Regions from separate parts of the Arthrobacter sp. KN11-1C genome, predicted to be linked through region 3. Evidence: predicted binding sites of a transcription regulator. Region 3 holds the regulator's gene; each other region holds the start of a gene.
What was found. The regulator HrcA, encoded in region 3, represses chaperone genes, less so after heat shock. The targets are predictions, from matches to a motif close to TTNGCACTCGNNNNNNNCGAGTGCNAA.

Region 1 (11,239 bases), 990 kb from region 3:
CTGGTGGTGGTTGCAGGTGGAAAGTTCACCACGTACCGGGTCATGGCGAAGGACGCTGTGGACGAAGCGACCCGGGCCATGGACGAGCGCGTGCCTGCGAGCTGCACGGACACCATCCCGCTCCTGGGCGCCGAAGGTTACAAGGCTGCATGGAACCGGCGCGCTAGAACTGCGGATGAAGCCGGAGTGCATGTCGCCAGGGTGGAACACCTCCTGAACCGCTACGGATCCATGACCCCGGACGTCCTGGCCATCATCAAGGACAACCCCGCCATGGCCGAGCCGCTGCCTGGAGCCGACGACTATTTGGCGGCGGAGGTCGTCTATGCCGCGACCCATGAGGGTGCCCGGCATGTCCATGATGTCCTGACCCGACGCACCCGCATCTCGATCGAGTCGTGGGACAGAGGTGTTTCCGCGGTCCCTGTTGTCGCTAAGCTGATGGGAGAGATTCTTGGCTGGAGCGACACCCAGCGGGAAAGCGAAATCAAGCACTACCTGGCCCGGGTGGAAGCTGAACGGCTCAGCCAACAGCAGCCCGACGACGAATCTGCCGATGCTGCGCGCATGGGCGTCGATGACATCGTTCCCCTCCGCTGAGCGGCCTGGGTCGGCTGGGCACACTGGAGGGAAAACGACTTGGCGGAACCACTGGACCCGTATGATGCCGAACTGACAACGCCGGAGACCGTCATCCTTGAAATGGAAGCGGTCGACAAGACAGATGCTGCGGGCCAGCTCGCACAACGGCTGTACGCCGCCGGGCGCATCACGGACCTTGAGGGCTTCCTCGAAGTCGTCAATTCGCGCGAGCACCAACTTGCCACCGGACTGCCGGGCGGCATCGGCCTTCCGCATGCCCGCAGCGAGTATGTCTCCAGGGTCTCCATCGCTGTTGGTGTCACAAAGTTCGGTCATTCGTTGGACTTCGGCGCCAGCGACGGACCGGCAACCCTCGTTCTGCTTATCGCTACTCCGGCCAGCTCCTTCTCGGACCACCTGGAAGTCCTCGCGACCTTGGCCCGCTCGCTGTCCAAGGAATCGTTCCGGGAATCCCTCCGGCGCGCCCACGATCCCGAAGTCATCGCCGAACTGATCAATTCGAGTCTGGTGTTCTTCGACCACTGACGTGCGCCCCGGCGAGAAGGACTCTCTCGTTTAGCTGTTCTACAGCTTGACGAAGTACGGTTAAGGGGTGTTAAAAACCGCTCTGAAGCCCCGCTGGATCGCAGGACTTGTCTTCGCGCTCCTGCTCTCCGGGGTGTTTGTGCTGCTCAGCCAGTGGCAGTTCGGCAGATCCACCCAGAGCGACGCCCCGGTTGACAACCCCGCGGTGGAGCAAGTCAAGCCGCTTACCGGGGCATTGCAGCCTGGAACGTTCTTCCCGGGCACCGCATCGGACCAAATGGTCAGCGCCAAGGGCAGTTACGATCCCGCCAAGCAGGTCCTTGTCGAGGGCCGGCTTCTGGCCGGGCAAAAAGGGTACTGGGTAGTGAACGCGTTCGCTGTCGACGGCGCCCCCGTCCTGCACGGCGTCGCCGCCTCTGCGAAGACCTGGATCCCCGTGGCCCGCGGCTGGGTGGCCGATCCCGCCCAAGCCGGGCCGCCGCCGTCGGGCACTATCGAACTGACCGGGCGGCTCCTGCCGTCCGAGGCGCCGGTGCCAAACGTCGACGCCGGAGCGGGCCGCGCGTCTGCGGTTTCGGTCGCGGAACTCATCAACACGTGGCAAGTCTCAAGCTACCCCGGCTTCGTCGCCGCGACCTCGGAAGTGTCGGCCGGCAAGACCCTCGCCCTTCCGGCGCAGCTGAAGCCATTGAACATCCCGGCCCAACCCCCCAACCAACAAATCAACTGGCTCAACCTGTTCTACTCCGTGGAATGGGTGGTCTTTGCAGGATTCGCCCTCTACGTCTGGTGGCGCATGGTGGCCGATGACTACCGGCGCACCCTCGAAGACGACGAGGACGAGCCCGACGACGAATTCCCGTCAGACGATTTGCCAGCAAGTACCAAGCCAGAACAGGTAAAGCCATGATTGAGCCCAAACCGGCCATCCAGCCCGAACAGTCCGGAGAATCTGCCGCCAAGCCAACCGCGGCCAAGACCGGTTCAGCCAAAAAACGGCGATTTGGCGGAACGACTGCGCAGATCCGCTCGGCCCTGAAATTCTACAAAGTCATGGCCTACCTCACCGGTACCATGTTGCTGCTCCTTTGCGCCGAACTCGTTGCGCGCTATGTGTTCGGCGTGTATCTCTTTGCCGGCGGAACCAACGCAATCACCGGTCAGCCCTTCGGTTTTGGATTCGCGGATGCTGAGTCGAAGGCAGTCCTGGGTGGCGTCAACGTTTCCGTGGGAGTCCTGATCGTCCACGGCTGGATGTACGTGCTGTACCTCATCTCGGACTTCCGCTTGTGGTCGCTCATGCGCTGGCCGTTCATGAAGCTCATCCTGCTCGCCTTGGGCGGCGTTGTCCCTCTCATGTCCTTCATCGTGGAGAAGAAGTTCCACTCGGAGGTAGAGATGGAACTCGCCGCGAATCCGCAGGCGTCCAAGCGCTACTGACGGGCCCGTCCCGGCGGGCACTGTGAGATCGCTAACGTCGGGCTGGTTTCCCGGCTTCACGACCGGCTTCAAGGTGCACCGGGGCATCCCGGCAAAGTAGGCTGTTACGGTGACTACTCCCACCGCACCCTTCAGTTCTGAAGCTCAGACTTCCCAGAAGCCGGTGCTGGTTGTTGACTACGGTGCCCAGTACGCGCAGCTGATTGCCCGCCGCGTCCGTGAAGCGAATGTGTACTCGGAAATTGTTCCGCACACGTTCACCACCGAGCAGCTTCTGGCCAAGAACCCGGCAGCGATCATCCTCTCCGGCGGACCTTCAAGCGTTTATGCCGAGGGTGCCCCGAGGGTCGGCGCGGACCTATTCGAGGCTGGTGTGCCGGTCTTCGGCATTTGCTACGGCTTCCAGGCCATGGCCAACGCGCTCGGCGGCAAAGTCGCGCAGACCGGGTTGCGCGAATACGGCGCCACCGAGGCCACCACTGTCGGCGAAGCCCGCTCGATCCTTGCCGGCGTTCCTGACTCCCAGAACACCTGGATGAGCCACGGAGACTCCGTTCACGAAGCTCCTGAGGGCTTCGAGGTCCTGGCGACCACCGCAGGCGCACCTGTGGCAGCTTTCGCGAACGAAGCGAAGCATCTCTACGGCGTGCAATGGCACCCGGAAGTAAAGCACTCGGCGCACGGCCAGCAGGTTCTGGAGAACTTCCTGTTCAACGGTGCCGGCTTGAAGCCCAACTGGACCACGGGCAACATCCTCGAAGAACAAGTGGACCGGATCCGCCGGCAGGTCGGCGATTCCAAAGTCATCTGCGGCCTCTCCGGCGGCGTCGACTCGGCCGTAGCTGCAGCCCTCGTGCAGCGCGCCGTGGGCGATCAGCTGACCTGCGTTTTCGTGGACCATGGCTTGCTGCGCGAAGGTGAAGCCGAACAGGTCGAGCGTGACTTCGTTGCCGCAACCGGCGTCAATCTCTATGTCGCCAACGAGCAGGAGCGATTCCTGTCGGCGCTGGCCGGGGTCAGCGACCCCGAAACCAAGCGTAAGATCATCGGCCGCGAGTTCATCCGCGCGTTTGAGGAAGCCGAGCGGGCCATCATCGCCGAGGCCGCGTCCGAAGGCGAGAGCATCAAGTTCCTCGTGCAGGGCACCCTGTACCCGGACGTCGTCGAATCCGGCGGCGGCGAAGGCGCCGCGAACATCAAGAGCCACCACAACGTGGGTGGTCTTCCCGAGGACCTGCAGTTCGAACTTGTTGAACCGCTCCGCGCCCTGTTCAAGGACGAGGTCCGCGCCGTGGGCGCACAGCTCGGCTTGCCCCAGGAAATCGTCGGACGCCAGCCGTTCCCCGGACCCGGCCTGGGTATCCGTATTGTCGGCGAAGTGAACAAGGAACGGCTCGAGCTGCTTCGCAAGGCGGACGCCATCGCACGGGCCGAACTCACCGCGGCCGGACTCGACAACGACGTCTGGCAGATGCCCGTCGTACTTCTCGCCGACGTCCGCAGCGTGGGCGTGCAGGGCGATGGCCGCACCTACGGACACCCGATCGTGCTGCGCCCGGTTTCTTCCGAGGACGCCATGACTGCCGATTGGTCGAGGCTCCCGTATGACCTCCTCGCGAGGATTTCGAACAGGATCACCAACGAGGTTGACGGGGTCAACCGCGTGGTACTGGACGTCACCAGCAAGCCGCCGGGAACCATCGAGTGGGAATAGCATCCTGAGTGGCCGGTCCCTGTTTCAGGGGCCGGTCACTTTGTTTTTCCCCTGAAATCAGGGGTAATTTGCCTTTCCATCAGTGTTGCGGTGCGGACTGCCGGTGGATTCCCGCTACCCTCGAAAGTATGCCGATTTGGTCCAAGTCGTCTCGAGCTAGAACAGAAAAGAAGGCAGCGGTGTCAGTAGGTCAAAGCCACGAAGAGGGCTCCGTAGAGCTTCGGAAATGGCTGTCCGGGCTCAAACCCGTGACTGGCGCGGACACCATGCTGCGCTTCGTCAAGACGCCGGAAGGGTCGATAGACCTGAGCAACGGCCACCCATCAGGCCTGGCGCAGCTCCTCGCCGGGCGCCGAACCCGGCTCTCCACCCTGATCCGGGACCGCCAGCAGTATCTTGTTGCCGCGCGTGCCGCCAGGAACCTGCGCTCGAAGATTTTCGAACTGGGAAACGACCGGGGGATCGACGCCGGGTACCTGTCCTGCGGCACTGTCGTGTGGACGTCGGCCGTGGGAGGAAAGCCCCAACGCGTCTCCGCCCCCGTCATGTTGGCCGCCATCTCACTCACGGCGCGGCCGGGCGAAGACGACTACGAGCTGCAACTCACCGAGCAAGCGGGTATCAACCCCGCATTGGTCCGGCATTTGAAGACCGTTCATGGCATCGTCTTTGACGTCAACGCCGTGAGCCGCATGGCATACAACACCGCACGACTTGACCCCCTGCCGGTCCTTGACCGTCTTGCCACGCTGGTTCAGCCGATCCACGGTGCAGAGGTCACCCCGAATCTCCTCATCACGACGTTGGCCGATCTGTCCGGGAATTTGGAAGACCCCTGGATCAACGAGAACAGCAGCATCGTTGCATCGCTGTTCGAAGCCGCCAACGGCGGGGACGTGGAACCTGAGCCCATCAAGTCCGGAAGATTCCCGAACCTCGACGAGCGGGACCCTTCTGAGGAGTCGCTCCTCCTGGATGCGGATTCAGACCAGCAGTACGTCGTGGATGCCGTACGGGCAGGCGATTCGCTGGTGGTCAGCACCCCGCCAGGCAGCGGCCAGACCCAAACGGCCATCAATGCCATCGGCGCCCTTGTCAATGAGGGCAAATCAGTGCTCGTCGTGGGCGACCGGCGAGCGAGCCTCAACGGTCTGGCGGGCCATTTTGAAGCCCTGGGCCTCGAATCGATGGTCTTCAGGCCGGGCAACGGTGCCACTCCGCAGCAGCTCAAGGGCCAGCTGGTCAGTGCCATCATCCGCAACGAAAAGTCGCTGGAACCCCAGCTTGCGAACCTCCACAAGACCTTGACCGAGCACCGACATGCCCTCATGGACCATGTCGCGTCTTTGCACAACGTACGCCAACGCTGGGGATGCTCGCCCTACCAGGCAATGCAATCGCTCGCGGAACTGACCGCCATCCAACCAGCCCCCGCGACGACCGTGCGCTTGAAGCGCAGTGTCTTGGACAACATAAAAGACCGGGCCGAGCTGGCTGAAAGACTGCGCCGCGCCGCCGAGCTTGGCAGCTTCAGCCGCGCATCGACGTCGAGCCCCTGGTATGGGGCGCGCCTGGTCACCCGCAAGGAGACCGAGGAAGCGCAGCAACTGGCCAGCAGCGCCGCGGAACAACTTCCCCAATTGCGGGAACGCATGAACCAGCTCGCGGAGCACTCCGAAATCCGACTTGGGGCGAACTTCGCCGAATGGGGCGCTCAGCTTGAGCTCCTGATGGCGGTGCGGGAAAGCCTGGACAAATTCACCCCGGACATTTTCGACCGGCCGGTCCACGATCTCATCTCGGCCACGGCTACCTCCGCCTGGCGCCGCGAGCGTGGCCTCGAGATGCCCTCGATGCAGCGCTCCCGCCTGCGCCGCGTGGCAAAGGAATATGTCCGACCCGGTGTCCACATCGCCGATCTGCACAGCTCCTTGGCACTCGTTCAGGAACAGCGGGCCCTGTGGTCCCAGTACGCCACCACCCAGCGCCATCCGGCAGTGCCCTCCGGCCTCGCGGATTTGGGCGCCAGCTACCGCGAACTGGACCGCGACCTCCGCCGTCTGGGCGATTGCCTCAAACACACGGCCGCCGGCGGCGACTTGCACGCGAGCCGGTACGAAGAACTCGTGGAGCGACTTGAGCGCCTTGTTGCCGACACCGGCACCCTGGAGACGCTTCCGGAGCGGACGCTTCTGGTCGAGAACATGCGCGAGCATGGGCTCGCCGAGCTTCTTGCGGACTTGGCCGAACGCGAAGTGCCTGCCGAATCCGTTGCCGCAGAACTGGACCTTGCCTGGTGGCAGTCCGCTTTGGAAGCAATGATCAGCGGCGACGACTACCTCGCCATGTCCGACGGCGATTCCCTTCGCCGGCTCGAAGCCGAGTACCGCCTGGCGGACCACGCGCACATCGCCAGTGGAGCTGCCCGGCTGCGGTGGAGGCTCGCCGAAATGTGGCGGGCCGGAATCGCTGAACATCCCCGCCAATCGGAACTCCTCCGTAACCTCATCAAAGATGGCCGCGTTACCCTCTCGGCGCTGAGCGCCCAGGCACCTGCCCTCGTCGCCCGGCTCGTTCCCGTGTGGTCCATCAGTCCCTACCTGCTGACCAGCCTCCTGCCTGCAGAGCAGAAGTTCGACGCGGTGGTGATTCTCGATGCCGAGAGCACGTCCTTGCAGGCTGTGCTGCCTGCCATCGCCCGAGCCCACCAAGTGATCGCCTTCGGTGACGCCAAGATCGCCAACGCCCGCACGTTCAGCGTTGCCGTGGAGCCGCCCATGGCCGGTGCCGCGAGCCAGGACACCGTGGACAGTGCATTCAGTGCCTTGGCTCGGGTCCTGCCCACGTGGCAGTTGAACTGGGTGTATCGGGCGGTTGACGAAGACCTCGTGCTGCAGTTGAGCAAGAACTATTACGACGGCGGCCTGCGTCGATTGCCGGACGGCCAGTCCGTCACTGGGCTGGACCGCTCGGTAGTAGTTGAATACATCCCGGATGGTACTGGCCTGCCTGGTGCCGACCACGAAGGTGTCGAATCTGTCGCCGCCGAAGTGAACCGCGTAGTGGACCTGGTGTTTCAACACGCCAGTCTCCGGCCGCGGACCTCGCTGGCCGTCGTCACCGCAAGCCTGCGCCACGCCGCAAGGATCGGCGAAGCCATCAGGCTCCAACTTCCCAACTATCCGCTGCTGTCGGGTTTCTTCAACGCCGGCGCCGAGTCCTTCCGTGTAGTGGATCTGGAGCGCGCGCAGGGACTGGTCCGTGACCACATCATCTTCTCCCTGGGCTTTGGGCGCACCCCGCATGGCCGGGCGCTGCACAGTTTCGGCCCCCTGTCCGTCGAAGGCGGGCGAAACAAATTTGCCCTCGCCATGACCCGCTCCCGAAGGTCCATGCACGTCCTGAGCTGCTTCCGTCCGGAAGACCTCGACCTGGACCGGCTGGCCCACGGCGCCGTTGACTTCCATGAACTCCTTGACCGTGAACTGTCGGGGAACTCCAACCTGGGGACACCGGCCACCAGGGCAGCGGCCAGTGAGCAAGCGCTCGGTGAGGATCCGTTGGTGGCGGATCTGGGCGAGCGGCTCCGTGCCAGGGGTGCCCGCGTGTGGCACCACTACGACGGAGCCTTGGACATCGCCGCGGCGGCCGATCCCGTGCACACGATCGGCCGGGATGACAGCGAAATGCCCACTCCTGTGGCCATTGAATCGGATGGCACGGAACGATACCGCCGCATGAGCGTCAGGGAGCGCAGCAGGCTCCGGCCGCAGCTCCTGGAACGCCTTGGCTGGCGTTATATGTCTCTGTGGACCATCGAAGTATTCACGGATCCCTCGTCCTGCGCCGACCGCATTGGATCCTATCTGGGACTCGAGAAGCCTGTGGCGCCATCGTATGGTGATGTCCACGATGGATTCCTGGACATCGATGTTGAACAATTGGAAATGAATAGCCAGGCGGAGCCCTCCGCGGCCAGGGTCAGCGGCGCGCAAGGCCTTGGCTCGGGTCCGGCTATCCCCTAAGGAAATGCAATGGCTGAAAGCAAAAGCACTCATTCCAAGCCCTCTGCGGACACCAGTGCCGATGCGGTAGACGCTGATACCGAGTTTGACACGCAGGAGAAGACAGAAGTGAAGCCCGCACCGGAACGGAAGCCGGCAGGAGAAGGCATTCTGCCCAAGAAAGCTTCCGAGGACGATCCGCGCCGTTGGGGCGATGAATCCAGCTACGACCACGACGCCTGGCTGAAGGAACAAAGGCCTCCGCACTGGGGCTGAATGGACCATCATGATGGTGAATCTCCGGCGGGGTTTCGCATTACGGGTTACCTGAGGGACTGACTAGGACAAAGAACAGTTTCCCGCGTGTGGAAGCCCCGGCCAGGATTTCGGCCTGTTGCGGATTGGCAGCGACAACCACCAGGCCGTCCGCCTCGTTCGTGCCCAACCATTGGCTGGCCTTGCCTCCCTGCGCGGACGTCCACAAAACCGGGACCGCAGCTGCCAGGAGCTCGGATTTCCTGCCTTGCCCTTCGAACCCGTCGGCCGCGGTGAGCACAACGTTGACCAATTGGCCCGGCGAGATGAGTTGAATAGAAGCGGGATCGGCCATGCGCAGCGGAACGGCCGCCGTCGCGGGTGCGGTGCCGGTCAGCAAGCCGGGTCCCAGGAACTGCGCGTCTGTGGGAATCTGGCCCTTCTGCAGGGGCGAGGCGAGCTGCTTTCCCCTGTAGGCAGTCCCGGGGGTGAGCGCTCCGGCCGGGACTCCGTCAGGAAGGACTTCGAGTGGCTCGAGGTCGGAATCCGTCAGACTGGACCCCGCGGGAAGATCCCGCATGGCGGCCAGGACGATGGCTCGCTGCTCCGAAGCCGGAGTTAATTGATGGACTGCCACCCCGGCCGCCACGCATAGCAGGAGCGCCACCACGAGGCGACGGTTGCGGTTCAGCCAGCTAGCGAAGGTGCGATGCTTGTACTGTCTCGTAGGAAGACCCATGTGGCCGCCGGACTTGGAGGGGAAAGCCTGAAGACGGCGGGTGCGGGACGCTGCAATAGGCGCCAGCAGGCTACTGCGTGGAATCCATGAAGGCCTGGCCGGACCGAAGCCACGCGATGCTGAACCGGGGCCTTGGGAAGCGTTCGGGGTTGCTGGCATGCTGCCACGCTAACCGGTGACGCAGGCCCTTGGCAGAGCCTTACTTAGCTATGTGGAAACGTCGAGCTATGTGGAAAACCGGGGGCAACCGGAACCCGGAATCAGCTCGCGGCAGCCGCGGGTACGGACGCTGGGGCCGGAGATGCAGCCGGTGCCGCGGGGGCAGCCGAAACAGTGCTTCCCTTGGAGTCCCGGGAGTCGGTGCGGTAGAAGCCCGATCCCTTGAAGACAACGCCCACGCTGTTGAACTTCTTGCGCAACGATCCTTGGCATTCAGGGCAGTCGGACAGGGAACTGTCCGTGAAAGCCTGAACGATGTCAAAGGCATGTCCGCAGTCTTTGCAGGCATAGGCATAAGTGGGCACTGGTGATCCTCCTCCGGGACGAACTGCAGGTCCTGTGCTGCCGAAGCGGATTGTTCCGTCCACTAGCAGTCCCAGGGCCTGAGTGCCAATTCTATCATCCGGCGTCGGGACCGATACCACGGAATGTGGCGAAGCAGACAGACCAGTAGAGCCTCATGAGGGCCGAACGAGCTGGACGATCCGGTGCGGGGTGAGTGCTTCCGCCACCGGCTTGTCGAACGGTTCGGCCGGGATCGTCCCCGCGGGCAGCACTTCGTGGTCGTAGACGACGGCCACAGTCGGCGGACGCTTCCCGTCGGCGTCGAGCTTGTCGAGGAGCCGGTCGTAGTAACCGCCCCCTTGGCCGATCCGGTTTCCACCTTCATCGACGGCGGTGGCCGGGAGGAAGATCCCGGTCGCATCCTTGATGACGTCACTGTCGAAACGTTCGCCCACCGGCTCGTCAATCGGCGCGTACCTTGAGCGGACAAAAGCGGTCTCCGGTGTCCAATAGACCCAGCTCAGACGCCGTTCCGGTTCGCAGACGGGAAGGAGGATCCTGTGCCCGGCCGCATGGAGCGCAGCGAGCAAGGGCATTGTGGGCGGTTCGGCAGCCACTCCGAGATAGCCCGCGAAAGTCGCGGGTCTCCCGTGGGCAACGTCATCCGCCCATGAAAGGCCCCGTCGGGCAATCCCCGCTCCAGCCTCTGCGCGCTCTTTATCGGTGAGCGAGAGCCGGCGCTTGCGGTTGTCCCGGCGGATGTCGTCTTTCAAAGTCACTTTTGCTCCATTTCCCGCTGCTGCGCGGCTCAGGGATGGGGGAGGAACGGTGTGTTCCCGTGGGTCCGGCACGTTCCTTTTTGCCCATTGTCCAGCTACTTCCGTTAGATTAGTCCGGTGACTTCCAATAACTGCGCCGTCCGCAAGGCCGTTATCCCTGTAGCCGGACTCGGCACCAGGTTTCTGCCTGCCACTAAAGCCATGCCTAAAGAGATGCTCCCGGTAGTCGACAAGCCGGCCATCCAATATGTAGTCGAAGAAGCTGTGAGCGTGGGACTCAACGACGTCCTCATGATCACAGGCCGCAACAAGCGTGCGTTGGAGGACCACTTCGACCGCGTACCGGCTTTGGAAGCGACCCTTGAGGCCAAGGGAGACATCACCAAGCTGGACTCGGTGCAGGCCACGAGCAACCTCGGCGACATTCACTACGTCCGCCAGGGCGACCCCAAGGGGCTGGGACACGCAGTGTTGCGTGCAAAGCAGCACGTCGGGTACGAGCCTTTCGCGGTTCTTCTCGGCGACGACCTCATTGACGCCCGGGACACGCTCCTCAGCGACATGATCGAAGTCCAGCACAAGACCGGTGGATCAGTTGTGGCCCTCATCGAAGTCGAGCCCTCCCAGATCAGCGCCTATGGCTGTGCCGACATCGAGGATATCGGCGAGGACGGCT
Region 2 (11,239 bases), 1.5 Mb from region 3:
TCTCAAGAAGAATGACGGTCTCTTCGTCCGAGCGCCTGCCGTCCTGGCCAAGGACCGCTTGTTCGTCGTCACCGGCGAAGAGGGTGGGCTCGATGAACGCCTCCTGCTCCGCGAACTCCGCCGTCGCGTTGAGCAACGGCGACCCGTCCGAAAGGTCCTGGCCGCCGAACAACGTCAGGTCTTCATCCGGCGCATCGGCGTCGTCGTGATCGTCGTCGAAAAGCGAGGGCGCCTCCACAGGCACGGTACGGGTTGACGTCGTGCGAGCTGGTGGCGTGCCGGCCGATGATGTGCGTGGCAAGGACCGTGCAGCTTCCGCTCCGGGATATCCGGGTCCGCCGGGAGCGGCTATGCCTTGCTGGTAAGCGGTGGCCACCGCGCGGGCGCGATCGTCGGCAGCCTCGTTGAGGTCGTGGCCTGCGTGGCCCTTGACCCACTCGAACGTGTACTTGCGGCCGACAATGGCCTGGTCGATGTCCTTGAGGAGATCGACGTTCAAGACGGGCTTCCCGTCCGCTTTGCGCCAGCCCTTGCGCTTCCATCCGGGCATCCACTTGGTGATGCAATTGATGACGTACTGGCTGTCGCACAGAATCTTCAGCTCTTCATCGGGAACGTGTGCCGTGGACCGGAACAGGTCCAACACCGCCATGAGCTCGCCTTGGTTGTTGGTTCCGTGCGGCCACCCCCCGGCCCTCCAGCAAGAGTCGTTCACGTACCAGGCCCAACCGGCAGGCCCGGGATTGCCGAGGGCAGAACCATCGGCGGCAGCAATAATCGTCATGCTTTCCATCCTGCCAGACCACCCCGACACTCCCGGACCGCAGACGTGAGCGAGCGTTCCACCAAAACCCGACATAGGTGAGCGAGCGTTCCACCAAAACCCAATAAAGGTGAGCGGGCGTTCCGCCAAAACCCGATATAGGTGAGCGGGCGTCGTTAAACGGCGACGACGGCCCCCACCTGAGGCGGGGACCGTCGTCGTGCGTGTGGCTGGTGAGCTAGCGCGGGGGCTTAGAAGCCGCCCATGCCGCCCATGTCGTCGCCGCCACCCATGGCCGGAGCGTTCTTCTCCGGCTTGTCGGCAACAACGGCCTCGGTGGTCAGGAACAGGCCAGCGATGGAGGCTGCGTTCTGGAGAGCCGAGCGGGTGACCTTTACGGGGTCGTTGACGCCGGCGGCCAGCAGGTCCTCGTAAACGCCGGTTGCGGCGTTCAGGCCGTGGCCCGACGGCAGGCCGCGGACCTTGTCGATGACAACGCCCGGCTCGAGGCCGGCGTTGTGGGCGATCTGCTTGAGCGGAGCGTCGATGGCAACGCGGACGATGTTGGCGCCCGTTGCTTCGTCGCCTTCGAGCTGCAGGTTGGCGAATGCCTTGGCACCGGCCTGGATGAGGGCAACGCCACCACCGGCGACGATGCCTTCTTCAACGGCAGCCTTCGCGTTGCGGACTGCGTCCTCAATGCGGTGCTTGCGCTCCTTGAGCTCTACCTCGGTTGCGGCACCGGCCTTGATGACTGCAACGCCGCCGGCCAGCTTGGCCAGGCGCTCCTGCAGCTTCTCGCGGTCGTAGTCGGAATCGGAGTTCTCGATCTCGGCACGGATCTGAGCCACGCGGCCGGCGATGGCGTCGGCGTCGCCGGCACCTTCGACGATGGTGGTCTCGTCCTTGGTGACAACAACCTTGCGGGCGTTGCCAAGCAGTTCGAGGGTTGCGTTCTCGAGGCTGAGGCCGACCTCCGAGGAGATGACCTGGCCGCCGGTGAGGATCGCGATGTCGGCGAGCTGCGCCTTGCGGCGGTCACCGAAGCCCGGAGCCTTGACGGCAACGGACTTGAAGGTGCCACGGATCTTGTTGACGATCAGGGTGGCCAGGGCCTCGCCCTCGATGTCTTCGGCGATGATCAGCAGCGGCTTGTTGGACTGCATGACCTTCTCCAGGACCGCAACGAGTTCCTTCACGTTGGAGATCTTGGAGTTGACGATCAGGATGTACGGGTCCTCGAGGACCGTTTCCTGGCGCTCTGCGTCGGTGACGAAGTAGGCGGAGATGTAACCCTTGTCGAAGCGCATGCCCTCGGTGAGTTCAAGCTCCAGGCCGAAGGTGTTGGACTCCTCGACCGTGATGACGCCTTCCTTGCCGACCTTGTCCAGGGCTTCAGCAATCAGGTTACCGATTTCGGTGTCGCCGGCGGAGATGGAAGCCGTGGCTGCGATCTCTTCCTTGGTCTCGATCTCCTTGGCGGAGGCGAGCAGCTCGGTGATGACGGCTTCAACAGCCTTCTCGATGCCGCGCTTGAGGGACAGCGGGTCGGCGCCGGCAGCTACGTTGCGCAGGCCTTCCTTGACGAGGGCCTGGGCCAGGACGGTGGCGGTGGTGGTGCCGTCGCCAGCGACGTCGTCAGTCTTCTTGGCAACTTCCTTGACCAGCTCGGCGCCGATCTTCTCGTAAGGATCGTCCAGCTCGATCTCCTTGGCGATGGAAACACCATCGTTGGTGATCGTGGGGGCGCCCCACTTCTTTTCGAGGACGACGTTGCGTCCACGCGGGCCGAGGGTGACCTTGACGGCGTCGGCGAGGATGTTCAGACCCCGCTCGAGACCGCGGCGTGCCTCTTCATCAAATGCAATGATCTTGGCCATAACGGCGGTAGTCCTTTCGGGACAGTCGTTAAGAAGGTGCCTTCACTGCGGTGCCCGCGACGGACGATCCTTCGCGTTCGGCCTCTGTACGCCGCGCGCTCCGGATCTCACCCCAGCAAGGTTTTCTTTGTTCTCCCAGGCACCCACTATTTCCAGACGGCCGGAGCCATGAAGAATTAGCAGTCAGTGCTCGAGAGTGCTAATCAATAATTAGCACTCACCCGAGGAGAGTGCAAGCAGCAAGCGAGGGAAAGTGCTCGCCACGCCAGGGGAATTCGCTACGGGCACAAGCCGATCACGGAGTCCGCGAGGCGGTCTCCTTGCCACTCACCCGCGCAGTGTTGTCAGCTCCGTAGGTGAAGACCATGTAATTGGACGATGTCACGTCGCCGTTGGCGTCGAACCCGATGGTGCCGGACTCGCCGTCGTAATCCGGGAGCTTGGCCCCCTTCAGCACCTCGATGCAGTCCTTGTATGACGTACAGGACGTGCGTTCCTTGGTTGCCGCATCACCCGACGCCGGACGTGCCCCGCCGGACACGGTGGTGAGCCAGGCAGCGATCGAGCCGCCCGCGTCGTCGCCCGCCGCTGCGGCCGCGAGGGCCGCGAGGGTGACGGCGTCGTACGTTTCGGCGGCGTACGTCGTGTCCTTGAGTTTGGGGTCGATGCCGGTCAGGTCCGCTTGGAACTCCGCACTCGGGAAGACGCCCGGAAGAATTCCCCGCGCGCCGTCGAGGCCGCCGGCTCCGAGCGCGGTTCCGTATTGGCGGATGGCACCGTCGCTCAAAATCAGGTTCTTGCCGCTCAGCCCCGCGTTCAAGAGCTCGGCCAGGGCGCCTTGGGCGCCATCACGGGCAACCACGACGACGGCGTCCGGCGTGCCGGACTTGATGCTCGCCGCGGCGGGAGCTGCTTTGCCGGCCGTGAATTCAGTGTTGGACACTGCCTCCATTCCAAGGCTGCGGGCAGCGTCCATGACCGCTCCGGAAACACGGGTGCCGTAGTCCCCGGCTTCGTGAAGGACGGAAATTCTCTTGGCGCCGCCGTCGTGGGCAAGCTTCGCCAGGACGCTCCCCTGTGCGGCATCAGCGGCCGACGTACGGAAGTAGAACCTGCCGTTCTTGTAGCTGCTCAGCCCCGACGCCGTGTTGGCCGGAGAGATAAGCGGAATCCGGGCAGGAGCCAGCACATCGATGGCGGCGGGTGCGTGGCTCGAATCCGTCGGGCCCACAACGACGTCGGCGTGGGCCGAAAGCAAAGCCTTGGCTTGCGTGGCTGTATCGGCAGTGAAGGCCGCCGCGCCGGCCCCTTGGCCGGCGCTGCTGCCTTCACCGGCCGCGGATTCCGGGAGCAACTCGACCGGGCGGTTCTTGTAGCCGCCGGCGTCGTTGATCTGTTTGACGGCCAACTTTGCCGCTGCCAGTTCGGACTCGTTGAGGAAGGCGGAACTACCCGTATTGTCCAGAATTACGCCGACGCGCAGGACGCCGTCGCCGCTCGGGGTAACGGAGCTGAGCCGGGCGTTGCCAAGGGGGGCGGAACACCCGGCCAGTCCCAGCGCCAAGGCTGCAAAACCTGCAAGGAGAGGTGCTGCCAACGATGCCCGGGACCGACGCACCCCAAGAGGCCAGGACTGCCCTGTTGCCGCAACACCCACTAGATAAGCCGCACGCTTTCTGCCTGCGGGCCCTTCTGGCCCTCGCCCAGTTCGAAGTCGACCCTTTGTCCTTCTTCGAGCGCACGGAACCCATCCATCTGGATGGCGGACCAATGCACAAAGATATCGTCACCGGATTCATCCACGGTGATGAATCCGTAGCCCTTTTCGGCATTGAACCATTTGACGGTTCCCAAAGCCATGATCCCCACACTTTCAACTAGCTGTGGCCGGCTTCCGGGATCTCCGGGCCAGCTCACAACTACTGTAACCACAGTCACGTTGCCGTAGCGCAACCTTGGGTGCAGGTGGCCGCAATGTTATTGAGGCGTAACCGAGTTCCTACTTGTAACCGGGGCCGAGAACAACAACTACGGGCTGCTGGAACTCGGCGCTGTCCACAAGGTTGGAGATGCCCAGCAATTTGCCGAGCGCTTCGGCGTTGCCCTTCTGGGCCGCGCCTTTGTAGAAGACCGACGACGTCTGCTGGGGCATGCCGCCCCAGTTTGCGACCGTGGACAACGGCCATCCCCCGCCTTGCACCATGCCGGCCACACGGGCAGCCAGGCCGCCGGTGGTGGTGCCGTTGTAGACCGCGACTACGGCGGTCTTGTCCAGTGGGGCCGTGGTGGGGGTCGGCGTGCTTGAGGGAGTGTCGCTCGGGCTCGGTTGCCCGGATGCCTGCGCCGAGCTATTTGGTGACGGCATGCTGCTCGCAGAGGGCGACGCCCCGGCACTCGGCTTCGAGGTGCCCGCCGTGGCGACGGCTTGCGGCGTCGTCGATGAGGTGAATCCCAGCTTCGGAAGGACGAGGAACGCAACGAGGCCGACAGCCAGCGCAATGCCGCCCAGGAGCAGCACCGGCCACAAGGCTGCGCGGGAAGCGGACGCGACGAGCCTGTGGACACCTTGGCGCGATGAGCTCTGCGGGACACGGTCGAATTCATCCCGGGCAAATTTGGTCATGGTGAAGCCTTGTCCTTGCTGCTTGCTTGCTGGGGGATCAGCGGATGCTTTATGCGTCGGAACCGAGACGGCGCGCTGTGCGGGCCCTCTGACGTGACATACGTAGTCTACGCAATCTCTTGACCAGCATGGGATCGTGCGCCAGTGCTTCCTCGGTGTCGATGAGGGCATTGAGGAGCTGGTAGTAGTGGGTCGCGGACAGATCGAAGAGCTCCCGCACGGCCTGTTCCTTGGCCCCGGCGTACTTCCACCACTGCCTCTCCAGGGCGAGCATCTGCTGTTCACGCTCGCCGAGCGGCGAATCGCTGCGGAGTCCGGCGGACAGGTCTTCGAGCACCAATCCAGTTGCTTCGGACGCCATGGGTTCCCGTGCGGGTTCTGCCACGACACACTCCTTTGACGCATTGACTGAAAAATGTCCCCCGCCCATGGTAACGGGCGAATAACACCAATGTCATTTGCCCCGCCGCGGGAGCACTCGCCCCAGGGTTCGCTTTCCCCAGATGCCCCAGGGCAGGGACAATGACTGGGTGGCAGGCGAAGAAGCACTATTTGAGCTTGAATCCGAGGATCACTCCGTTGAGTTCGAAGCACTCCCGGGAATGGCGTTGGCGGAGCTCATGGCGCCGGACTGGGCCGACGCGCTCTCCGGCGTCGAGGACGAGTTGCGCTCAGTGCTGGCTTTCGTGGCGGCCGAGGCCAGGCGCGGAACCCCGGTGCTGCCTGCGGCGTCCAACCTCCTTCGCGCCTTCCGGCAGCCGCTTGCCGACGTCAAGGTGCTGATCCTGGGCCAGGACCCCTACCCGACGCCGGGACACGCCGTCGGGCTCTCTTTCGCGGTTTCCGGGCCAACCCGGCCCATCCCCCGCAGCCTCTCGAACATCTACCGGGAAATGGAGGCCGATCTCGGGCTCCCGCCGCGGGTCCACGGTGATCTTTCGGCTTGGACAGGCCAAGGAGTACTCCTCCTGAACAGGGTGCTAAGCGTCGCGGCCGGCGCGGCCGGCTCGCACCGGGGCAAAGGTTGGGAGGCCATCACGACGGCGGCCGTCACCGCCGTCGCCCGCCGCCGCAATGCCGCAGGGCAGCGGAGTCCGCTCGTCGCGATCTTGTGGGGCAAGGACGCCGAATCGGTTGAGCCACTGCTTGAAGGCGCCGCTGTGATCTCTTCCGCGCACCCCAGCCCGCTCTCCGCGTCGCGGGGTTTCTTCGGCTCGCGCCCGTTCAGCCGGACCAACGCCCTGCTCCGTGCGCAAGGCGCAGATCCCGTCATCTGGGAACTTCCACCACTGCCCTAGCTTAGGCTTGCCTACATGACATCTTTGCCCGCGACGTCGTCTGCATCCCGCAATACCCGCCCCCAAGTGAATCTCACTGTGCTGCGCACGGAACAGCTTTCACCCCACATGGTGCGGATCATTGCTGGCGGACCCGGTTTTGCCGGTTACGCGAACAACGACTTCGTGGACCGGTATGTGAAGATCGTGTTCCCGCAGCCCGGCGTCGACTATGAGCTGCCGCTGGACCTTTGGGCCATCCGCGAGACCATGCCGCGCGAACAGTGGCCTTACACCCGCACCTACACCGTCCGTTGGGTGGACCAAGCTGCGCAGGAACTGGCGATCGACTTTGTGGTGCACGGCGACGAGGGCCTTGCAGGCCCCTGGGCCCTGGCGGCCCAGCCCGGAGACACGCTTGTTTTCACGGGTCCCGGCGGCGCCTACAACCCGGCGCCCGACGCCGACTGGTACCTTTTCGCGGGCGACGACGCCGCGCTCCCGGCGATCGCCGCAGCAATCGAGTCCCTGCCGGCCGACGCCAAGGGCATGGCTTTCCTCGAAGTCGATAGCGACGCCGACATCCTTGCCATAGCGGCCCCCGACGGCGTGGAGCTGCGTTGGCTCCTTCGCTCCGGAGTCCCGGCCGGATCCAGCTCGATCCTGCTCGATGCCTTGGGCGAGGCGGAGTGGCTGCCCGGCCGCGTCGACGTGTTTGCGCATGGTGAGCGCGGCTACATGAAGGGCCTGCGGGACATCTTCTTCAAGCAGCGTGGGCTCGAGCGCTCCCAGGTATCGCTTTCCGGGTATTGGGCCCAGGGGCGCGTAGAGGACGATTTCCAGGCAGAGAAGAAACTCCCGATCGGGCAGATCTAGGGCGCAGGTTAGCGCCGGCGCACCCGGCGGCGCTCGTTGCTGGCCAGCCCCTTGGTCAGCGGCCGGGCGAGGTTGTCGCCCAGCACGATTCCTGCGGCCACGCCCAGCACGATCGCGCCTGCGTTCAGCATGCCGCCCGAACCGAGCAAGACGTCTGCTTCCTGCACCGTCAACACATACATGGAACGGAATATCTTCAGACCGGGGAGCAGGATGAGGGCGGCCGGGACGGCCACCACCAACTGCGGGGCCCCCAACCTGAGCGCGACCATGCGGGCGAGCAGGCCGATGATGACAGCGGAAATCGCCGGAGACAGCCGGTCTCCGAAGCCGAGGTTGGAAGCCCCCCACAAGACGAAGTAACCCACCAAGCCCACCGCCGCCGTCGGGAGCAGAAGTTTGAGGAGGGTCTGCTCGGTGATGCCGATGGCAATCACGCCAATGGCGATCAGGATTGCCTGGCCCCACAATGGATACGCCTCGGGGAATGTTTGCGTGACGTCGATCGCGACGCTGCCGATGAGGTCACCCACAACCACCGCGACGGCGATCCCAGCAACGATCGCGCCGAAGGTCAGGATGGTGGACAGGAAACGTCCGGCCGCAGTCACGGGGAATCCGTTGATGGCATCCTGCACGGACGACACAAGCCGGCCCGTGGGCAACAGCAAGAGGATGCCGCCCGCCACCACGATCGACGGCGGGATGTCCGCCCCGGCCCAATGGAGCATGAGCGCGATGAACGTGACAAGGAATGAGCAGGCCGCCGTCACGAAGAAGTCGGGCGTGCGCCACTTGCCCAATTGCCGGGCCACGAGATTGACGAGCATGTTGGAGACGAACGCCAGGGCAGACGCTCCCAGTCCCCCGCCCAGGACCCCGACGAAGACGGCGGAGAAGACGCCGTACGCCATGGTGACCATCCACCGCGGGAAGGGCTTGCTGCTCCTGATGATGTCGTCCAGCCGGCGCACTGCCTCGGCCCTGCCCACCCCGCCGGCCACGATATCCGTGACGAGCTGGTGGACCTGCGCCAAGCCTGCGTAGTTGTTGGTCCAGGAACGGACCACCCGGAGCAGGGTCAGGGGGGTCTGGTCCTTGGGCGCGTAGTTGATCTGGACTGACTGGTTGGTGATGTCCACTTCGATGTTCTTCAACCCGAGTGCCGCCGTGACCGCGATGATGCTGGTCTCGACCTCCAGGGCACCGGCTCCGTACCGAAACATCGATTCGGCCATGTGCAGTGCGAAGTCAATGGTCTTGCGGGCCGAAGCATCGACGCCGCCCACGTGGATGATGGGGTTGGCGTAGGGACTGCCCGCCAGGCGGTCGACGATGCTCATGGGAGCGGTGGGAGGATTCTCGCCCTGCACGAGCCTGCGGAGCATGCGCTTGGCGTTGACATTCTGGCGCACCTGGGATGGCTTCAGCGGCTGCGTCTTGGGCAATCCGTCAGTGTTGGGCCTGTGGTCGGGGCGGTCAGTCACGCGGGTGTTCCTCCAAAGGGCGTGGTTCCTCCAAATACGGTGTCATGCACATGCGGGTAGGGGGCGTTGAGATCCTGGTAGAACTGCTGGCCTAGTAGAACTGTTGGCCCGTGCGGCGGGTGTAGATCTGCCGCGCGATTCGTTCCCCGGCCGCAGTCCATAGCTTGTACTTCAGCGGGCTGATGACTTGGTCGTAGCAGCCGACGAAGTCGGTGACGGTCTTGCTGAAGCTGGTCTTGAACAAGCCAAGCCCGTGGAACGGGTGCGAAGTGTCTTTGAGCCGGTCCGCGGGCGGAGTGCCGCAGAAATCGTACTCAGTGCAACCCAGTTCCTTGACCTGGTTGATGGCTGACCACTGGACCAGGTGCGAATCGCCGTACTGCGCGCGCTTTTGCAGCGATCCGCCGTCCTTGTAGGTGCCCTTGCGGCCATAGTTGATGACGAAGGCTCCGACAGACGGGACACCGTTTTCGAAGACAAACAGGAGCCTGCCCTGACCACGGTCAATGAAGTTGGTCCAGAACTGGCGATAGTACCCGAATTCACGGACCCGCACCTGGGACTTCGCCTCGACGGTATTGGTCATCAGCGCATACATGGAACGGAAGTTCTCTTCCGTGGGTTCCATGGTGTGGACTTCCACGCCTTCGCGGATAGCACGGCGAACGGCGTTGCGGCCGCGGGAATGGAGGTTGCGCAGCAGCTGGTTCTCCTCGGGTGAGATGTCCAGCAGGGCTGTGGAGTCGTTCGGCTGCAGGTTGGGGGTCTTCACTGCTCCGGTGGCTTCAATCGCATCCCGTGCTTCGCTGCTGAGGACGATGTCCGGCTCGATTTTCACGGCGAACACGCCAAGCTTGTCCCGCTTCACGAATTCCCGGTTGGCTTTGATGATCCCCGGAATGTCCTCGACGCCGGCAACATCGGGGCCCTTGATGAGGTACCAGAGCTTGCCGAGCAGCGGGAACGACTTCTCCAGGACGAGGTTGTAGCTGCTGTAGTCCCCGGTCTCGTACACGAGATGCAAGGGCTTCCAGCCGAAGTGTTGCTTCACGTCCGCGAACGCCTCGGATTGGAGGAGGTTACCGCCGTTGGGGTTGGCTGTGACGTGTTTGTCCCAGTGTTCGATTTCCTCGGCGGTGGCAAAGCGTGCGGTAAATTCTCGCAAGGGGGCCGTGTCCAATCAGTTGCGTACATGAGGCAGCAGGCACCGGTGTGCGGCGCAGGCGTTCAGCTCCAAGTCTATCGGCCACCATGGAGAGCTAGGGAATGGCCGGTTTCAACGCCTCCCCGTGGATGGCAGATCCGGGCCTCACAGCCAGGGCAAAGGTTCCCCAAAGTCCACAACTATTCCGGTGGCGGAGAGTGGTCATAACAACACCTGAACCAGGAGGATCCGATGATCGTCTACCGCCCCATTCCGCCACTCACCGCCGGCCGCAGCAACAGCTTGTGGTCGGTAGTCGCCGCCATGGCATCCGCGGCATTGCTCGGCCCGGCCTGGCCGTCCGGTACCCGCCGCTTCGACCATCAGGAAGCGGTCGTCAGCACTCCACGACGTTGACGGCGAGGCCGCCCATGGCGGTTTCCTTGTATTTGGAGGACATGTCCTTGCCGGTTTCGCGCATGGTCACGATGACCTCGTCCAATGAGACGCGGTGGGTGCCGTCGCCCCAGAGCGCCATCTTCGCGGCGTTGATGGCCTTCGCCGCGGCGATCGCGTTGCGTTCGATGCACGGAATCTGCACGAGTCCGCCGATCGGGTCGCAGGTGAGGCCCAAATTGTGTTCCATCGCGATCTCGGCCGCGTTCTCCACTTGTCCCGGGGAGCCGCCCATGACTTCGGCCAAGCCGGCGGCGGCCATCGAGGAAGCAGAACCGACCTCGCCCTGGCAGCCCACTTCGGCGCCGGAGATCGAGGCCTGCTCCTTGTAGAGCACACCGACGGCGCCCGCGGCGAGCAGGAACTTCACCACGACGTCGTCGCGGTCCTGTTGCGTGGCCTTGTCCATGCCGGGGGCGAAGTGCAGGGCGTAGTACAGCACGGCGGGGATGATCCCGGCGGCGCCGTTCGTGGGCGCAGTGACCACGCGCCCACCCGAGGCGTTCTCCTCATTCACGGCCAGGGCGATCAGGTTCACCCATTCCTGCCAGTACTTCGGGTCGTAGTAGTCCGGGTCCTGGTCTTTGGATTCCTTCAGGAGCCGTTCGTGCCAGTCCGGTGCCCGACGGCGGACCTTCAGCCCGCCGGGCAGCACGCCTTCGCGCTTGAGGCTGACTTCGACGCAGCCCTCCATGACGGCCCAGATGTGGAGCAGGCCTTCGCGGATTTCCTC
Region 3 (9,473 bases):
CTCGATGGTCCCGGCCGCCATGAGCCGCGGGATCGATTCCGGGTCCATCATGTCGTGCAGGGCGTCGTACAAAGGACGCAGGTACGGGTCGATCTTGTCGCTCAGCGTTCCCGGCAGGAAGCCGAGGCGTTCCCCTGCCTCGACGGCAGGCCGCGTGAGGATGATCCGGCTGACTTCCTTGAGCTGCAGTGCCTGAACGGCTTTTGCCATCGCCAGGTACGTCTTACCGGTGCCCGCCGGGCCGATCCCGAAGATCACCGTATTGTCGTCGATGGCGTCGACGTAGTTTTTCTGGTTCAGCGTTTTGGGGCGGATGGTGCGCCCGCGGCTCGAAAGAATGTTGTGGGTCAGGATTTCCACGGGGTTCTGCAGCGACTGGCTGCGCAACAAGGAAACGAGCTGTTGGAGGACGTCCGGGGTGATCACTGTCCCCTTGCCGACGAGGCCGCGGACTTCTTCCAGGAGGCGCATGATCCGGGGAACATCGCTCGACGGGCCGCTGAAGGAGAGTTCGTTGCCGCGCACATGAAAGTCGACGCCGGGGAACTGGGCTTCGATGTAGCGCAACGCCTCGTCATGGCTGCCAAGGGTCTGAACCATCTGATCCGAGTTGTCGAAGGTGACAACTTCCGTCCGGGCGCCCGGGACAGAGTGCGGGAACTCGGCCGGACCTGTGTCAACGCTGCCGGCCTTGGGCCGCCCGTTCAATGATTCTGTCATAGTGCTGGCCTTGCGGCCTGTGCTCCTCCGGCTTGGTGATGTCCATCGATTTTCTCCGATGTCCGTGTGCTGGATGGGCGCAGGATCGCGGGCCTCGGATTGCTTTCAATCCTACGCCAGCCAGTCTCCGGGATGGTTCCGGGCCGTTCCCCTCGGGCCCGCGAGCGGCGGATCTGCGCGCTTTGGTATCAACTCGGCATCGACCTCGTATCAATCGGATTGCAGTTCGCCGCCGGAGTATCGAAACGCCAACCGGCGCCCGCGGGACTATGACAAGCTGATTCATGGGCAAAAATGCCCCTGTGCCCGAAGCCGGGCGCACGACTCCCCCGCACCACAGCGGCCGAACACGAGCAGGGATCCACCATCACCAGGCCAGCCGTCACTCCACACGGCACTCGCATCCGGAAACGTTCCGCGATGCTTGTGACCGCCTTGACGGCTGCCTTGTTCCTGTCGGGTTGCATCGCGGATCGCACGGGGCAGGGTTCCACGACGCCGGTCCCCACCCCGACGGTCGCCCTGCAGGCGGCCCCCGACAGCAATGCTCCGCTCGAAACGACGCAGGCCTCGAACAAGATCCCTGTGTATTGGATCGGCCGCAGCGACACGGACACCTTCCTGTACCGCGAATTCCGTGACAACCCGGGCAACGAGAATCCGATCACCACGGCCCTGCGGATCATGATGTCCCAGAAGCCGTTGGATCACGACTACTTCACGCCGTGGCAGAACCCGAGCAGCCTGGCGACCACGATTTCCGGTAAGAACGTCGTCACGGTGGATGTCTCCCGCGACGCGTTCAATTCCAATCTCGACGGCGGGATGGCGCAGCGCGCGATCCAGCAACTCGTCTATACCGCCACTGCTGCGGCCGCGAGCTCAGGCCTCATCGATGCCGGACAACAGATCAAAGTGACCATCCTGGTGGACGGGCACACAGACTATATGGCGTTCGGGCAGGTCAAGCTGGGCGACGCCATGGTCCGCGACGCCACCGTGGTGGCACCCGTGTGGATCATCGATCCGCAGGAGGACCTGACCTTGCCTGCCGGTCCGGTCAAGTTCAATGGTCGGAGCACGGACCCCTCGAAGAAACTGCACTGGCAAATCCTTCGGGAGAATTCAAACGGCGACAAATCGTCCTACTTGACCGGGCAGACCACCGCTTCGACCGTACCCGGACAGGGCGGCGTCTTCAGCCTCACCGTGGGACTCGGAGCCGGGCGCTATGAATTGCGGGTCTCCTTGGTGGGCCCCAACGACGCAGACGTCGCGACGGATACCCGCTCCTTCAACGTCCGCTGACGAGCGTCTTCCTACCAGCGCCCCAGAATGTCACTGGCCAGTACGACGGCGGCAGGACCCGCCGTCGACGAGCGAAGCACGTGGTGGCCCAAGAGCGCGGTGACGGCACCGACGTCGCTGAGTTTGGTCACTTCACGGGGTGAAATGCCGCCCTCCGGGCCGACGATGAGCAGGACTTCCCGCCCCGCTTCGGTGTCCCCGCCGGAAATCCCGCCCCGCCAATTCTCCAGGACATCGCGCAACGGACGCTTCGCGTCCTCGTGAAGGATGATCGCCAGGTCAGCCGCGGCTACGGCCGCAGCCAGTCCGGAGCCGTCGACGGCGGCACGCACCTCGGGGATCCACGCGCGCCGCGCTTGCTTGGCGGCTGCGGTGGCGACGGATTGCCACTTCGCGTGGGCTTTGGCAGCCCTCTCGCCCTTCCAACGGACGATGGAACGCTCGGCCTGCCAGGGCACGACGGCGTCGATCCCGAGTTCCGTTGCCGTCTCGACGGCAAGCTCGTCTCGGTCGCCCTTCGCCAGCGCCTGGACCAGCACAAGCCGCACGGCCGGCCGGCCTTCCTCCTGGACGGCGGAGGCAAGGACGGTCAAGGTTCCCTGTCCGGATTCGGACACCGTCCCCGTGAGCCGCTTACCGGCACCGTCGGCGATATCGACCGCTTCGCCGATTTCCAGGCGCTTGACCGTGACAGCGTGCCTGGCTTCGGCACCGTCGAGCACGAAAGTGTCACCGGGGCCGAGCCCGTCCAGGGTTCCGGCAGCGGTGAAGAATACGGGGTTGCTCACCGCTACAGGTTACCGAGCTTGTCCCGCAGCTTCGCGAACATACCGCCGCTGGCCACGAGCTTGCCCTCGGTGAACTGCTCTCCGCGCAATTTGGCCAGTTGGCGGAGGAGGTCTTCCTGGGCGGCGTCGAGCTTGCCGGGCGTCTCAACATGCAGGTGAACCTTGAGGTCTCCCCTGCCGTAGCCGCGCAGGTGGGTGACGCCCAGCCCGCGGAGGGTGATGACTTCGCCGGACTGGGTGCCCGACTTGACGTCGATCTCCTGGGGGCCGTCGAAAGTCTCAAGCTGCAGTTCCGTGCCCAATGCCGCGGCGGTCATCGGAACGCTGAGCGTTGCATGAAGGTCGTCGCCTTCACGAAGGTAGGTGGAATCGCTGTTGACCCGGATCTCCACGTAGAGGTCGCCGGGAGGCCCGCCCGCAGGACCTGCTTCGCCTTGCGACGACAGCTGGATGCGGGTTCCGGTGGCGACGCCGCCCGGTACCTTGACGGTCAGAGAACGGCGGCTGCGGATGCGGCCCTGGCCGTTGCATTCATTGCAAGGATCCTTGATGATCGAGCCGAAACCTTCGCACGATCCGCACGGCGCCGCGGTCATGACCTGGCCGAGGATCGAGCGCACAGCCCGCTGGACCTGGCCCGAGCCGCCGCAGATGTCGCAGCGCTCCGGGTGGGTGCCCGCGCGGCAGCATGAGCCCTCGCACGTGGGGCAGATGACAGCGGTGTCCACCTCAAGCTTCTTGTTGACGCCGAAGACAGCCTCGCGCAAGTCGATGCGGACACTGATGAGGGCGTCCTGCCCGCGGCGCATGCGCGATGCGGGGCCTTGCATGCCGCCTCCTCCGCCGAAGAAGGTGTCGAAGATGTCCTGGAACGCGAATCCCTGGCCCGCGTAGCCTCCGCCGAAACCGTTGTCCGTCCCGTTCTCGTTGCCTGTGGCGTCGTAGACGCGGCGCTTCTGGGGGTCGGAGAGGACCTCGTAAGCGTGGGTCACGGCTTTGAATTCCTCCGCAGCGCCGGCCCCGGGGTTCACATCGGGGTGCAGCTTACGTGCAAGCTTGCGGTAGGCCTTCTTGATCTCCTCGCCGGTTGCTTCCGACGAGACGCCCAGAACGTCATAGTGACTGCTCAAAGTCGGTATCTCTTCCTTTATTACGGGTACACTGCGTTTCTTGCGAGGCGGTTCCAGCCGAAGCCGTCAACCGCCCAGAATGCGGGAAAGGTAGCGCGCGACGGCACGGACGGCCGCCATGGTGTTGGGGTAGTCCATGCGGGTGGGCCCAAGAATGCCGATCTTGGCGCTGCTGCCCGGGCCGTACCCCGTGGCAACCACCGAAGCCTCGGAGAGGCCGTCATAGGGGTTTTCACGGCCGATGCTCACCGTGACTCCCCGGGGGTCTTCCGCCATGTCCGACAGCAGCCGCAACATGACAACCTGTTCCTCGAGCGCTTCGAGGACGGGGCCGATGCTCAGGGGGAAGTCCACATTGGAGCGGGCCAGGTTTGCCGTGCCGGCCATGACCATGCGTTCGTCTCGGCTCCGGTCGGCGAGCCTTTGCAGGCCGTGGGCAAGGGCGCCTGCAAGGTTCCGAAGCGCCGGCGGGCACAAGGCCACCACGGAGGGCAGGACTTGGGGCATGAGGTCGAGCTGGGAGCCGGCAACGCTTCCAAGGAATCGCGCGCGCAAGGCCATGAGCTCCTCGTCAGCAGTGTCCGCTGCTGCGTGCACAACGCCTTGTTCCACTTTGCCCGAATCCGCGATCAACACGACCAGAACCTGGCGCGGTGCCAAAAGGACAAACTCGATGTGCCGGACGCGTGCCCGGCTCAGGTGCGGATACTGGACGACGGCGACCTGGTTGGTCAATTGGGACAGGAGCCGGACCGTGCGCTCCAGGATGTCCTCGACGTCGTCGGGCCCCTCAAGCAACGAGTGGATGGCCCGGCGCTCGGCAGCCGACAGCGGCTTGACCTCGGAAATACGGTCCACGAACAGGCGGTAGCCCTTGTCCGTGGGAATGCGGCCCGCACTGGTGTGCGGTGCCGCAATGAGGCCTTCCTCTTCCAAGAGGGCCATGTCATTGCGGATGGTGGCGCTCGACACTCCCAGATGGTGCCGTTCGACGAGGGCTTTGGAGCCGACGGGTTCGCGGGAGTGAACGTAGTCCTCCACGATGGCGCGTAACACTTCAAGCTTGCGTGGTTCGCTCACTGCCCACCTCCATTCAACAACCGGTACTTCTACAGTTAGCACTCAACATGCCCAAGTGCTAACAAGTCTAGTATGAGCCACCTCGTTGTTAGCATTGGTACCGCTCGCGGCGAACATGATGCCCGCGCGGTCCTGCGGAATGCCAAGGACCGTGACCGATCCCTTAGCGCAAAGTGGTGTGAAGACCGTGTCTTACGACAATTGGGGCCCGCAAGACCTCTCCTCGCCGGCCAAACGGCAACTTCCTGAAGTGCCTGTTGAACGCGGAATGGTGCTCGAGGACGTCCAGTCCGGTTGGGTCGGGGCCGTAACCAGGGTGGAGAAGTCCGGCGGCATGCACATCGTGGTGCTTGAGGACCGGCGGGGCAAGGCGAAATCGTTCCGGCTCGGCTTCGGATTCCTGCTGGAGGGACAAGCGGTGAAGCTCCTCCCGCCGGCGCCGCGCGCGGCGGCAAAGGGCGCGTCGCAACCGGGCAGGACGGCGTCGGGTTCAGTCCGGGTTGCCGGCCAGCGGGCCCAAGTCGCCAAGGCAAGCCGGATCTGGGTAGAAGGCAAGCACGACGCCGAACTTGTGGAAAAGGTCTGGGGAGACGATCTCCGGGTGGAGGGCATCGTCGTCGAGCCCTTGCACGGCGTGGACGATCTGAAGGCTGCCATCGCCGCGTTCTCCCCCGGCCCTGGCCGCCGGCTCGGAATCTTGGTGGACCACTTGGTGCCGGACTCGAAGGAGTCGCGCATCGCTGCCGACGCCATGACGTTGCCGGGCGCTAAAGGAAACGTCCTGATCGTCGGCCACCCGTATGTGGACGTCTGGCAGGCAATCCGGCCCAAGGTGCTGGGGATCGATCAATGGCCGACCGTAGCGCGCGGCACGGATTGGAAGACCGGGATCCTCAGGTCGTTCGGTTGGCCGCACGAGACGGCCGAAGACGTGGGACTGGGTTGGCAGAGGCTTCTGGGCGCCGTCCATAGCTACGCCGACCTGGAAGCGTCTTTGCTGGGTCGCGTGGAGGAAGTGATCGATTTCCTGACCGTCGCATGATGATGTAGACGCCTCCGGCCCGGGACGTGGTCGTCCGATCCCGGCCCGAGCAAGTATTCTGGGACAGCAACACCGCACCTATAGATACTCGAAGGAAGAAACTGTGGCAGACAACGCTCCTGACGATCGGGACGGCGCCTCGGGCCAGTCCCAGTACCACGGCGTTCCTGCCAACGCGCTGCCCTTGACCGCCTCGGAAGACCGGCAATGGGCAACCTTGGCGCACTTCGGCGGGATCCTTGGCTGTGTTCCATCGCTCCTGATTTACCTGATTTTCCGCGAACGTGGCCCGTTCACGGCCCAGGAATCCAAGGAAGCACTGAACTTCACGTTGCCGCCCACGATTGCCGCGGTGCTCGCCAACATTCTCGTTTTGCTCCCGGTAGTGGGAAACCTGTTCGCCGTCCTCGCCACGGGAATCTGGGTCGCGGTGACCTGCTTCTCGGTGTCCGCCGGAATCCGCGTCAACCACGGACAGCCGCACCGCTACCGCTTCAACCTGCGCTGGATCAAGTAGCCGTTCTTCGCGGAGCCTTTGGCGGCTCCGCGCCGCACGCTAGTCCGGAAGGATCCGGCGGACCACGGCATCTGCGAGCAGCCGGCCCTTCAGGGTCAGGACCAGCCGTCCTTGGAAGGCCGCTGCGGGTTCGACCAGGCCGTCGGCAATGAGGCCTGCGACGGCGTGACGGCCCACCTTGTCGAGCGCGTCGACCTGAAGCCCTGTGCCGAGGCGCGCCTCCAGCATGATGCGTTCCACTTCCCGGGTTCCGGCGTCGAGCGTTTCGCGTCCAGCGGCCGGTGAGGCCCCGCTACCAAGCCGGTTGGCGTAGGCGGTGGGGTGCTTGACGTTCCACCAGCGGACGCCGCCCATGTGGGAATGCGCGCCGGGTCCGATGCCCCACCAATCGTCTCCCCGCCAGTAGGCAAGGTTGTGTTTGCACGCCTGTTCGGGAGTGCGGGACCAGTTGCTGACCTCGTACCAGTCCAGCCCCGCGGCGCTGATCAGCTGGTCGGCGAGTTCGTACTTGGCAGCGTGGTCGTCGTCGTCGATCCCGGGAACTTCTCCGCGCCGGATCTGAGCCGCCAGCTTGGTGCCTTCTTCCACGATCAGCGCATAGGCACTGATGTGGTCCGGGTCGTAGGACAAGGCAGTCTCCAGGGACGTCTGCCAATCCGCCATGGACTCCCCGGGAGTGCCGTAGATGAGGTCGAGGCTCACGGCAAGGCCGGCGTCGCGCGCCCACTGGACCACCAAGGGAACCCGGCTCGGGGTGTGCGTGCGGTCCAGGACCTTGAGCACATGAGGAACCGCCGACTGCATGCCGAAGGAAATCCGCGTGAAGCCGGCGTCGGCGAGCAGCCGGAGGGACTCCGGCGTCACGGAGTCCGGGTTCGCCTCAGTGGTGACTTCGGCTCCCGGTTCCAGGCCCCAGTGCCCGACGGCGGCCGTCAGGATGCGTGCCAGGTCTTCAGCAGGGAGAAGGGTCGGGGTGCCGCCACCGAAGAACACGGTGCTCAGGGGCCGCTCCGGCAACCCGGAGGCTTCCATGGCCCGGACGGCGAACTCCACCTCCGAAATGGCGGTAGAGGCGTAGGCGTCCTGGGACGCGCCGCCGCCAAGCTCCGTGGCGGTGTAGGTGTTGAAATCGCAGTATCCGCAACGGACGGCACAGAAGGGTATGTGGACGTACAGTCCAAACTTGCGTGAATCGACGCCGTCAAGCACCTGCGGCGGCAAACGGCCGTCCGCAGGTGCCGGATCCCCGAGGGGAAGAACGCTAGGCACAGAGTTCCCCTTGTGCCTGTCCTGTACGCACCGCTACAGGGCGCGCCGGTCCCGCAGTGTTCCGGGCGAACAGCCCCATTACTTCCTGGCCTTGTCCTTGGATTCGTCGGTGGTCAGGGCTGCGATGAACGCTTCCTGTGGAACTTCCACGCGGCCCACCATCTTCATGCGCTTCTTGCCTTCCTTCTGCTTTTCCAGAAGTTTGCGCTTACGGGTGATGTCACCGCCGTAGCACTTGGCAAGGACGTCCTTGCGGATGGCGCGGATGCTCTCACGGGCGATGATCCGCGAGCCGATGGCGGCCTGGATGGGCACCTCGAACTGCTGGCGGGGAATGAGCTCGCGCAGCTTGCCCGTCATCATGACGCCATAGGCGTAGGCCTTGTCGCGGTGGGTGATGGCGCTGAAAGCGTCAACCTGCTCGCCCTGGAGCATGATGTCTACCTTGACCAGGTCGGCGACCTGCTCGCCGTCGGCCTTCCAGTCCAGCGAACCGTAGCCACGGGTCTTGGACTTGAGGATGTCGAAGAAGTCGAAGACGATCTCGGCCAGCGGCAAGCGGTACCGGATTTCCACCCGGTCCTCGGAGAGGTAGTCCATGCCGCCCATGACGCCGCGGCGGGTCTGGCACAGCTCCATGATGGCGCCCACAAACTCATTGGGAGCCAGGATGGTGGCAGACACCATCGGTTCGCGCACCTCCGAGATCTTGCCCGTAGGGTACTCGCTGGGGTTGGTGACGTGGATGACCCGCTTGTCCTCCAGCGTGACCTCGTACTCAACGTTGGGGGCGGTGGAGATGAGGTCGAGGTTGTACTCGCGCTCAAGGCGTTCGCGGGTGATTTCCAGGTGCAGCAGGCCAAGGAAGCCAACGCGGAAACCGAAGCCCAGGGCGGCAGACGTCTCAGGTTCATACACCAGCGCTGCGTCGTTGAGCATCAGCTTCTCGAGGGCATCCCGGAGCACGGGATAGTCCGTGCCGTCCAACGGGTACAAGCCGGAGAAGACCATGGGCTTGGCATCGGCGTATCCGGCGAGGGATTCCGAAGCGGGCTTGGCGAGGTTGGTCACCGTGTCGCCGACCTTCGACTGGCGGACGTCCTTCACGCCGGTGATCAAGTAGCCTACTTCGCCGACGCCCAGCCCCTTGGAGGGAGTGGGCTCCGGAGAGCTGACACCGATTTCCAGGAGCTCGTGGGTGGCGCGGGTGGACATCATCTGGATCCGCTCGCGCGGGTGCAGCATGCCGTCCACGACGCGGACGTACGTGACCACGCCGCGGTAAGTGTCGTACACGGAGTCGAAGATCATGGCGCGGGCCGGTGCGTTCGGGTCGCCGACAGGAGCCGGAAGATCGCGGACGATCTTGTCCAGCAGGGCCTCTACGCCGACACCGGTCTTGCCGGATACGCGCAGCACGTCCTCGGGGTCGCCGCCAATCAGGTTGGCGAGTTCCGCGGCATACTTTTCGGGCTGGGCGGCCGGGAGGTCGATCTTGTTGAGCACCGGGATGATGTTGAGGTTGTTTTCCATCGCCAGGTAGAGGTTGGCCAGGGTCTGGGCCTCGATGCCTTGAGCGGCGTCCACCAAAAGGACAGCGCCTTCGCAGGCCGCCAACG

Region 1: a site for HrcA is predicted at 9,867-9,893, ahead of ACSBOX_RS05395 (FmdB family zinc ribbon protein). Genes of this name have one in related genera too.
Region 2: a site for HrcA is predicted at 2,854-2,880, ahead of groL (chaperonin GroEL). Genes of this name have one in related genera too.

What each region holds. Positions count from the first base shown of each region.
Region 1 covers NZ_CP197467.1:1,132,784-1,144,022, forward strand. The annotation lists gene ACSBOX_RS05355 (glycerol-3-phosphate dehydrogenase/oxidase) at 1-600, shown strand, start outside; gene ACSBOX_RS05360 (PTS sugar transporter subunit IIA) at 640-1,128, shown strand; gene ACSBOX_RS05365 (SURF1 family protein) at 1,196-2,038, shown strand; gene ACSBOX_RS05370 (DUF3817 domain-containing protein) at 2,035-2,568, shown strand; gene guaA (glutamine-hydrolyzing GMP synthase) at 2,678-4,282, shown strand; gene ACSBOX_RS05380 (AAA family ATPase) at 4,411-8,307, shown strand; gene ACSBOX_RS05385 (hypothetical protein) at 8,317-8,562, shown strand; gene cpaB (Flp pilus assembly protein CpaB) at 8,603-9,439, opposite strand; gene ACSBOX_RS05395 (FmdB family zinc ribbon protein) at 9,541-9,804, opposite strand; gene ACSBOX_RS05400 (5-formyltetrahydrofolate cyclo-ligase) at 9,958-10,563, opposite strand; gene galU (UTP--glucose-1-phosphate uridylyltransferase GalU) at 10,681-11,239, shown strand, end outside.
Region 2 covers NZ_CP197467.1:3,613,239-3,624,477, forward strand. The annotation lists gene ACSBOX_RS16830 (RNase H family protein) at 1-784, opposite strand, end outside; gene groL (chaperonin GroEL) at 1,015-2,643, opposite strand; gene ACSBOX_RS16840 (ABC transporter substrate-binding protein) at 2,939-4,261, opposite strand; gene ACSBOX_RS16845 (cold-shock protein) at 4,300-4,503, opposite strand; gene ACSBOX_RS16850 (LytR C-terminal domain-containing protein) at 4,643-5,266, opposite strand; gene ACSBOX_RS16855 (DUF3263 domain-containing protein) at 5,316-5,651, opposite strand; gene ACSBOX_RS16860 (uracil-DNA glycosylase) at 5,770-6,564, shown strand; gene ACSBOX_RS16865 (siderophore-interacting protein) at 6,580-7,419, shown strand; gene ACSBOX_RS16870 (threonine/serine ThrE exporter family protein) at 7,428-8,906, opposite strand; gene ACSBOX_RS16875 (lipid II:glycine glycyltransferase FemX) at 8,998-10,071, opposite strand; gene ACSBOX_RS16880 (hypothetical protein) at 10,303-10,467, shown strand; gene ACSBOX_RS16885 (L-serine ammonia-lyase) at 10,448-11,239, opposite strand, start outside.
Region 3 covers NZ_CP197467.1:2,122,343-2,131,815, forward strand. The annotation lists gene ACSBOX_RS09930 (PhoH family protein) at 1-720, opposite strand, end outside; gene ACSBOX_RS09935 (GerMN domain-containing protein) at 1,141-2,028, shown strand; gene ACSBOX_RS09940 (16S rRNA (uracil(1498)-N(3))-methyltransferase) at 2,040-2,816, opposite strand; gene dnaJ (molecular chaperone DnaJ) at 2,819-3,946, opposite strand; gene hrcA (heat-inducible transcriptional repressor HrcA) at 4,013-5,026, opposite strand; gene ACSBOX_RS09955 (DUF3097 domain-containing protein) at 5,214-6,068, shown strand; gene ACSBOX_RS09960 (DUF4870 domain-containing protein) at 6,172-6,585, shown strand; gene hemW (radical SAM family heme chaperone HemW) at 6,625-7,854, opposite strand; gene lepA (translation elongation factor 4) at 7,933-9,473, opposite strand, start outside.